Regions from separate parts of the Streptomyces sp. NPDC085460 genome, predicted to be linked through region 1. Evidence: riboswitches for the same ligand, from Rfam matches in the RefSeq annotation. Region 1 holds a riboswitch; each other region holds the start of a gene.
The links. A riboswitch is a leader RNA that binds a small molecule or an ion and turns the genes downstream of it on or off. The one in region 1 is predicted to bind cobalamin.
Positions count from the first base shown of each region.

Region 2: linked by a shared signal. The riboswitch ahead of cobN (cobaltochelatase subunit CobN) and the one ahead of ACIGHB_RS12085 (energy-coupling factor ABC transporter permease) in region 1 are both predicted to bind cobalamin.
Region 3: linked by a shared signal. The riboswitch ahead of ACIGHB_RS32655 (CoA-acylating methylmalonate-semialdehyde dehydrogenase) and the one ahead of ACIGHB_RS12085 (energy-coupling factor ABC transporter permease) in region 1 are both predicted to bind cobalamin.
Region 4: linked by a shared signal. The riboswitch ahead of metE (5-methyltetrahydropteroyltriglutamate--homocysteine S-methyltransferase) and the one ahead of ACIGHB_RS12085 (energy-coupling factor ABC transporter permease) in region 1 are both predicted to bind cobalamin.

Region 1 is NZ_JBITTO010000004.1:222,756-224,945, reverse strand. Features, by position in the region: gene cbiQ (cobalt ECF transporter T component CbiQ) at 1-70, opposite strand, end outside; gene ACIGHB_RS12090 (energy-coupling factor ABC transporter substrate-binding protein) at 77-421, opposite strand; gene ACIGHB_RS12085 (energy-coupling factor ABC transporter permease) at 421-1,116, opposite strand; cobalamin riboswitch at 1,145-1,367, opposite strand; gene ACIGHB_RS12080 (PTS-dependent dihydroxyacetone kinase phosphotransferase subunit DhaM) at 1,529-1,936, opposite strand; gene dhaL (dihydroxyacetone kinase subunit DhaL) at 1,933-2,190, opposite strand, start outside.
Region 2 is NZ_JBITTO010000003.1:306,813-309,002, reverse strand. Features, by position in the region: gene ACIGHB_RS09260 (cobalamin biosynthesis protein CobG) at 1-913, opposite strand, end outside; cobalamin riboswitch at 993-1,130, shown strand; gene cobN (cobaltochelatase subunit CobN) at 1,167-2,190, shown strand, end outside.
Region 3 is NZ_JBITTO010000019.1:25,384-27,573, reverse strand. Features, by position in the region: gene ACIGHB_RS32655 (CoA-acylating methylmalonate-semialdehyde dehydrogenase) at 1-901, opposite strand, end outside; cobalamin riboswitch at 1,131-1,311, opposite strand; gene ACIGHB_RS32650 (ABC transporter substrate-binding protein) at 1,422-2,190, shown strand, end outside.
Region 4 is NZ_JBITTO010000001.1:681,131-683,320, reverse strand. Features, by position in the region: gene ACIGHB_RS02930 (AMP-binding protein) at 1-225, shown strand, start outside; cobalamin riboswitch at 517-742, shown strand; gene metE (5-methyltetrahydropteroyltriglutamate--homocysteine S-methyltransferase) at 910-2,190, shown strand, end outside.

The sequences.
Region 1 (2,190 bases):
GCGCCGCCTTCTCCGCCGGATGGCGGCGGCGCCAGCGGCTGCTGTGCGCCGCCGCGTCGATCGGCAGCATCGGCGGTTACGCCTCCGCGCCGGGTGCGCCGCTCTCCTCGCGGGCCGCCGCCCGCTCCTCGCCCTGCCGACGGCCGCGCCGCACCCCGAAGTAGTACGCGAGGACACCGGCGCCCAGCGCCGCCTGGAGGGCGAAAAGCGCCGACTCGATCTCGCCGGACGGCGGCTCGTACAGCGGGCTGAACCACGGCTCGTAGTCCGGCTTGATCTCGGTGATCGCCGTCTCGGCCTCCGCGTCGGCGCCGGCGAACGGCTCCTCCTTGTGGTCGCCGAGCCCGAGCGCCAGCGGCACGACGGCGAGCACCGCCACGAGCGCGAGCAGCAGGGTGTTGATCTTCGCGTTCCGGCTCATCACGCCGCCGCCTCCTCGCGTCGCTTCGGCTCCGTCCGGGCGAGCACGCCCAGACGCAGCAGGTCACTCTTGCTGGCCTGCATGAGCAGCCGCACCACGAGGACGGTCAGCAGCCCCTCGCTCACGGCGAGCGGGATCTGCGTCACCGCGAAGATGGAGCCGAACTTCGCCAGCGAACCGGCGATGCCGCTGCCCGGGTCGGGGAAGGCGACGGCCAGCTGGACGCTGGTCACGCAGTAGGTGGACAGGTCGGCGACGAACGCGCCGAAGAAGACGCTCACCATCAGGGGCGCCCCGGACCGCTTCAGCAGCACGTAGGCGCCGTATCCCGCCCAGGGGCCGACGATCGCCATCGAGAAGACGTTCGCCCCCAGCGTGGTCAGCCCGCCGTGGGCGAGCAGCAGCGCCTGGAACAGGAGCGTGATGGTGCCGAGCACCGCCATGATCGGCGGCCGGAACAGTATGGCGCCCAGACCCGTACCCGTAGGATGGGAACAACTGCCCGTCACGGACGGCAGTTTGAGCGCGGACAGGACGAACGTGAAGGCGCCGGCGGCGCCGAGCAACAGCGTGGACTCGGGGTTGGCGCGCACCTCGCGGGTGAGCGCCCGGACGCCGTGGACGACGAACGGAGCCGATGCGACGCCCCAGGCGGCCGCATGGACGGGGGGCAGATACCCCTCGGCGATATGCATGATCGGGAGACCCTCTCCAGCACCTCGTGGATGGACAACGCGCCCTGGCCGGTCTCCTGGCTGACGGTCATGACGCCCGACTCCGCCTTCCCACCCCGCGACGGTCTCCCGCGGCGGAGCAGTGGCTTCCCCGAGGGGAAGGAGCCGGACCTCCCGATCACAGTGGCGAGGGCCGCACCGGTACTGCACCGGTTTCCCGAACACCAAGGCGCTGTGACATTAGTGTGTTGACCTGCTTCATCACAATGCGGGGTCGGTCACTCGCGCTCGGACATCCTCGCCGGGCCCGGTGGCGCGGGACCCGTTGTCAGACCCTCGCACTAGCGTGGAACGCGTCCTAGTGCTTGCTGCTGCTCGGACGAGGGCGCCCCGGCGGCGTGGAACCCAGCCGGGGCGGCCCCCTCTCCCCGTCTCAGACCTTGCGGTAGGCGTACGCCTCCGACGCCGCGGCCGTCACCGCGTCCAGGCCGCCGCCGGCGCTCGCCGTCACCAGGGCGGCCACCGCGCCCTCCACGAAGGGGGCGTCCACGAGCCGGGTGCCCTCCGGGAGTTCGTCGCCCTCCGCGAGGAGGGCCTTCACCGTCAGGACCGCGCTGCCCAGGTCCACCAGGACGGCCACGCCGGCCCCCGCGTCGACGTCCCTCGCCGCCGCGGCGATCAGCTCGGAGCTCGTACCGAGACCGCCGTCGGGCGTGCCGCCCGCCGCCGCGACCGGTGCCAGGTCGCCGCCGCCGGCGAGCCCCCGGGCCAGCTCCGCGACCGCCGCCGCCACGGCGGCACTGTGCGAGACGAGCACGATCCCGACCCTCGCCCCGCTCATCCGGCCGCCCCCTCCGCCGCCTCCTCCGCCGCCTCCGCCAGCGCGGCGAACAGCAGCGCCGAGGAGGTCGCCCCCGGGTCCTGGTGGCCGACCGACCGCTCGCCGAGGTAACTGGCCCGGCCCTTGCGGGCGCGCAGCGGGACCGTCGCGAGCGCGCCCTCGCCGGCCGCGGCGCGCGCCGCCGCGAAGGACTCGGGCAGCGCCGCCACGGCCGGGACCAGCGCGTCCAGCATCGTCTTGTCGCCCGGTACGGC
Region 2 (2,190 bases), on a different contig from region 1:
GGCCGAGCGGGGCGAGGACGTGCAGGGCGCGGTCGCCGAGCGTCCCGGGCGCGGGCGGCGGCCCCGAAGGAGAGGAAGACAGGGGTACGGGCTCCGCGGTGATCCCCGCGCGGGCGAGGGCGCCGGCCCACTCCGGGACGTGCCCGGGCGGGAGCTCGCGCGGGCGCCAGGCGCCGGTGCCGGCGGCGTCGGCGGCGTCGAGGAAGGCGAGGGCGCAGGCGAGCGCGGCGGTGGCGGCGCGGGAGGCGGAGGCGGAGGAGGCGTGGCTGGCGGCGGGGACGCCGGAGGCGGCGGGGTCCGTGGTGGGGTTCTGCGCGGCGGGGGCGTCGGCGGGGGTCAGCCGGAAGGCCGTGGAGCCCGCCGTCAGGAGCGTGGCGCCGTGCGGTGCTGCGACCAAGCTCACATCGCCGCCGAGGCCGGTGACGTCGCCGCGCCCGTCGTCGAGGACGAAGAGGAAACGGCCGGAGAGGGCCGCCGCGCGGGGTTCCGCGCAGAGCGCCGCGTCCAGGGCCCGGGCCCACAACTGCGCGTCGGCGTGGCCGAGTCCGTCGAGCCCCGAGGCGGGGGAGGCGACGATGTTCCGGACCCGCTCGTGGGTGCGGGAGGGCAGCAGAACCGCGTCGTCGAGGAGCGCGGCGAGCCGGCCGCCGCAGCCCTCGGCCAGACCGCGCAGCTCGGCGTTGCCGCGCGAGGTGATCGAGAGGCCGCCGTCGCCGAGTTCCTCGGCCGCGTCGGCCAGAGCCATGAGCTGACGTGGCGTCAACCGTCCGGCGGGGAGGCGGAGTCGGGCGAGGAAACCGTCGGCTGCGGCGTGCAGCCGGAGCGCCCCCGGGCACGCGTCGCCTCGGTCCCGTATGCGAGGTTCGCCCGCTTCGGGCGGGCTGGGTGGGGTCGGCGGCATGGCGGCGAGCATACCCACGGGAAACCGGACGGCCACCGAGTGTGATCCGGCCGACTCTCCGGCTCTCTTAGGCCCGCCGACGTCACGATCTACTATGCAGATCGGCATGGGGTCCCAGGACCCCGGGGAGGAAGCCCGGTGAGAATCCGGCGCGGTCCCGCCACTGTGAGCCCGAGCCGGCGACGGCCCCGGGTGAGTCAGGAACTCCCGCCATCCACCATGACCCGGGGCGCGGACAACCCCGAGGAAGGGCCTGAGCCTCGCCATGCTCCTGCTGCTGTCGCACTCCGACACCGACCTGCTCAGTGCCCGCGCGGCGAACGCCGCCGCGCCCGAGGGCCCGGTCCCGTACCGCTTCGCCAACCCCTCCCGGCTCCCGCTCGACGACCTCCCCGGCCTGCTCGACGGCGCCGAACTCGTCGTCGTCCGCCTCCTCGGCGGCGTCCGCTCCTGGCAGGAAGGGCTCGACGCGGTCCTCGCCGCCGGAAAGCCGGTCGTCGTGCTCAGCGGCGAACAGGCGCCCGACGCCCAGCTGATGGCCGCCTCCACCGTGCCCGTCGGCGTCGCCACCGAGGCCCACGCCTACCTCGCCCACGGCGGCCCCGCCAACCTGGCGCAGCTGGCCCGCTTCCTCTCCGACACCGTGCTGCTCACCGGCCACGGCTTCGAGGCCCCGGCCGCCGCCCCCACCTGGGGCCCGCTGGAGCGCCCCGCCCGCTCCGCCGAGGGCCCGACGGTCGCCGTGCTCTACTACCGCGCCCACCACATGAGCGGGAACACCGCCTTCGTCGGCGCCCTCTGCGACGCGATCGAGGACGCGGGCGGCCGCGCCCTCCCGCTGTACGTGGCCTCGCTGCGCGCCCCCGAGGAGGAGCTGCTCGCCGTGCTGCGCGGCGCCGACGCGATCGTCACCACCGTCCTCGCCGCCGGCGGCACCAAGCCCGCCGCCGCGCAGGCCGGCGGAGACGAGGAGGCGTGGGACGCGGGCGCGCTCGCCGCGCTCGACGTGCCGGTGCTCCAGGCCCTGTGCCTGACCGGCTCGCGGGCGAACTGGGAGGAGAACGACGAGGGCCTGTCGCCGCTGGACGCGGCCAGCCAGGTCGCCGTCCCCGAGTTCGACGGCCGGCTCATCACCGTGCCGTTCTCCTTCAAGGAGATCGACGCCGACGGCCTGCCCGCCTACGTCGCCGACGCCGAGCGCGCCGCCCGCGTGGCCGGCATCGCCGTCCGCCACGCCCGCCTGCGGCACATCCCGAACGCCGAGAAGAAGCTGGCGCTCGTCCTCTCCG
Region 3 (2,190 bases), on a different contig from region 1:
CCACCAGCGCGTCCGCGGTCTCCTCCCCCACCGGGACGGCCACGGAGATGGCCATGCAGCGCTCGCCCGCCGAGCCGTAGCCGGCGCCGATCAGCGCCTCGGCGGCCTGGTCGAGGTCGGCGTCGGGCATCACGATCATGTGGTTCTTGGCGCCGCCGAAGCACTGGGCGCGCTTTCCGTGCGCGGCGGCGGTGGCGTAGATGTGCGCGGCGATCGGGGTGGATCCGACGAAGCCCAGAGCCTGGACGCGGGGGTCTTCGAGGAGCGTGTCGACGGCCTCCTTGCCTCCGTTGACCACGTTCAGCACGCCCGGCGGCAGGCCCGCCTCCAGGAACAGCTCGGCGAGCCGCAGAGGTACCGAGGGGTCGCGCTCGGACGGCTTGAGGATGAAGGCGTTGCCGCAGGCCAGGGCGGGTGCGGCCTTCCACAGCGGGATCATCGCCGGGAAGTTGAAGGGGGTGATCCCGGCGACGACGCCGAGCGGGGAGCGCAGTGAGTGGACGTCGATGCCGGTGCCGGCGTTGTCGGTGAACTCTCCCTTGAGGAGGTGCGGGATGCCGGCGGCGAACTCGACGACCTCCAGGCCGCGTTGAAGGTCGCCGTGCGCGTCGGCGACGGTCTTGCCGTGTTCGGCGGAGAGCAGCCGGGCCAAGGAGTCCCGCTCCCCCTCCACGAGTTGGAGGAAGCGCAGCAGGACGCGGGCACGTCGCTGCGGATTCCACCGGCCCCACTCCTGCTGGGCCGTCTCGGCGTCGGCGATCGCCGCCTCGGTGTCGGCGCGCCCGGCCAGGGGAACCCTGGCCTGGACGGCGCCGGTGTTGGGGTCGTACACGTCGGCGAAGAGACCGGACGTGCCGACGGTGTGCTTGCCGCCGATGAAATGGGTGAGTTCGCGGACCATCGAAGCCTGCTCTCGTCAGGTACGGATCCGAGGAAGGCGCGGCGAGGACCGCGAGGACGCACCGATCGGGATGCGCGCACGCGGGTGCCGCCGCGGGACAGGGGAAGGCGGGGACGCCTTCGTCGAGTCACGAACGCGGGGACAGGGCCTCGGGTTTCGGGTACTCCGCCGGATCACCAGGGCCGTGGTCACGTACCGGTGCCATGCGTGTCTGCTCCATCCTCGTGGACAACACGGAACACCCCACGGCCGGTATCCTGACTCCCGGATCAGCGCATGCTCTCCGGCCTTCCCGACGGATGGTTTCCGTCAGTGGCCTGACCTGCTGGAAGAGCACACTCCCCGGTCACAGTGGCGGGACCGCGCCGGAATCACACCGGCTTCCCTGCACCGCGGGCTCGTCACGAACATATAGTTGGACGTCCTAGTAAGTCCACCCCCACCCCGTCACGGCCAGGACGTCTGGACAGTCGACCGCGCGAGCCCGCGTGACCGGCGAGGAACCCCATAGGCTCGGACCATGCGCATCGTCTCCTTGCTGCCCGCGGCGACCGACATCGTGGCCGAGCTCGGGCTGGCCGCCGACCTGGTGGGACGGACCCATGAATGCGACTGGCCGCCGCGGGACGTGGCCGGGGTGCCGGTGGTCACCACCGCCGGGTTCTCGTCCGAGGACCTGACCAGCCGGGAGATCTCCGCGGCGGTCGGCGGCGCGGCGCACGGCGGCTCCTCGCTTTACACCCTCGACGCCAGGGCTCTCGCCGCTCTCGCGCCCGATGTCGTGCTCACGCAGGACCTGTGCGATGTCTGCGCGGTGTCCTACGAGGCTGTCTCACGCGCGGTGCGCGTCCTGGACGGCGGTTCCCGAGTCCTCAGCCTGGAGCCCCGCACCCTGGACGACGTCCTGGACTGCCTGGTCACGGTCGGTGAGCTCCTGGGCGTGCGTGAGCGGGCCGAGCGGCGGCGCGAGGAGCTGCGCGGTCGGCTGGCCGCGGTACGTGGCCTCACGGCGGGCCGGCCCCGGCCCCGGGTCGTGGCGGTCGAGTGGCTCGATCCGCTGTGGCCCGCGGGACACTGGGTGCCCGAACAGATCACCTGCGCCGGCGGCGAACCGTTCCTCGCCGCTCCCGGAGAGCACACGAAGCCGATGACATGGGAGGCCGTCCAGGCTGTCCGCCCCGACGTCCTCCTGGTCCTGCCGTGCGGCTTCCCGCCCGAACGGACCGTGCGCGAGCGCGACCTGTTGACCTCCCTCCCCGGTTGGGACGATCTGCCGGCGGTACGGTCGG
Region 4 (2,190 bases), on a different contig from region 1:
CAGTGCGCCGTCTTCAGCGTGCCCGACCAGGATGCGACCGAGCACGTGCACGCCGCCGTGGTGCCCGCCCGGGACCACGACATCACCCACGACGAGATCCATGCCTTCGTCACCGCCCGCAAAGGCGACCAGTACGCACCGACCGTGGTCCACCTGCTGGCCGACATCCCCCACACGTCCGTGGGAAAGCCCGACCGGCGCAGGCTCCGAGCGCTGCTGAGCTGACGATTCCCTTTCCGACTGCGGTACGGAGATGCCGTGCCTGCCGCAGGGCTGTGCCGACTTCGGCCGGCGGCCCGAGGGTGTTGACGACGAACCGACGCGCGCCGGGCCGGTCCTTCGTGAGCGCGTCGATCAGCTCGACGTCGGCGTAGGCGGTGAACCGCCGGCCGGAACCCAGCCGGATCACCAGCGCCTGTGCCGCGAGGTCCCTCTCCACGTGGTGCGGGTCCGGGACGGTTCTCATGGTGACGTCCGCATGGTGGGATCTCGTCACCGCTGGGCTCGTGCGCGGCTAGGGTGGCGTCCGCAGCTGGTTCGTCCCGTCATCCAGGCGGGAACGTCGTAAGAGGGAACCCGGTGGGAATCCGGGACTGCCCCGCAGCGGTGAGCGGGAACGACCGCCGTCATACGCACTGGGACCGGAGAACGGTCCTGGGAAGCGACGGCCAGTAGGTGCCTGCCTCGTCAGAGGCCGGTGTGCCCGCGAGTCCGAAGACCTGCCCGTTGCCCGTACGCGGACGTACTCCGCGCACGGCCATTCCGGTGACCTCGTGGGCGGGTCGGCGTACACGGCGAGCGGCACGTGCGGTGTTCCACCGCGGCGTGAGCCGCGCGTTCCGTCGTATTCCTTCGCGTCCGCGTCCCCCGCCGGGATGTTCCGGACACAAACTCGCGAAGGAGAGTTCCGTGACAGCGAAGCCCGCGACCGCGGCAGTTCGAGCCACCGTGTACGGCTACCCCCGCCAGGGTCCGAACCGTGAGCTGAAGAGGGCGATCGAGGGGTACTGGAAGGGCCGCGTCACCGCCGACGCCCTCCGGGCCACCGCCGCCGAGCTGCGCAGGTCGAACTGGCGGCAGCTGGCCGACGCCGGCATCACCGAGGTGCCCACCGGCGACTTCTCGTCCTACGACCACGTCCTGGACACCAGCGTCATGGTCGGCGCCATCCCCGCCCGGCACCGGGAGGCCGTGGCCGCCGACGCCCTGGACGGCTACTTCGCCATGGCCCGGGGCACGCAGGACGTGGCGCCCCTGGAGATGACGAAGTGGTTCGACACCAACTACCACTACCTCGTCCCCGAACTCGGCCCCGACACCGTCTTCACCGCCGACTCCTCCCGGCAGGTCGCCGAGCTGAAGGAGGCCCTGGCCCTGGGGCACGCGGCGCGCCCGGTGCTCGTCGGCCCGGTCACCTACCTCCTGCTGGCCAAGCCCGCGCCCGGCGTCGCCGCCGGCTTCGACCCGCTGACCCTCCTGGACCGGCTGCTGCCCGTCTACGCCGAGGTCCTCGCCGACCTGCGCGCGGCGGGCGCCGAGTGGGTTCAGCTGGACGAGCCCGCCCTCGTCCAGGACCGCACTCCGGCCGAGCTGAACGCCGCCGCCCGCGCCTACCGCGATCTCGGCACGCTCACCGACCGGCCCAAGCTGCTCGTCGCCTCCTACTTCGACCGGCTCGGCGACGCGCTCCAGGTGCTCGCCTCAGCCCCCGTGGAGGGCCTCGCCCTCGACTTCACCGAGCGCGCCGCCGCCAACCTCGACGACCTCGCCGCGGTCGGCGGACTGCCTGGCAAGCGCCTGGTCGCGGGCATCGTCAACGGCCGCAACATCTGGATCAACGACTACCAGAAGTCCCTGGCCACCCTCGCCACCCTGCTCGGTCTCGCCGACCGCGTCGACGTGGCGGCGTCCTGCTCGCTCCTGCACGTCCCGCTCGACGCGACCGCCGAGAACGACATCGACCCCCAGGTCCGGCGCTGGCTCGCCTTCGCCCGGCAGAAGACCGCGGAGATCGCCACCCTCGCACGCGGCCTCGCCCAGGGCACCGACGCCATCGCCGCCGAACTGGCCGCCAACCGGGCCGATCTCGCCTCCCGGGCCGAGTCCCCGATCACCCGCGTCCCGGCCGTACGCGCCCGGGTCGAGGCCGTCACCGACACGGACGGCCGGCGCTCCCAGCCGTACGCCGAG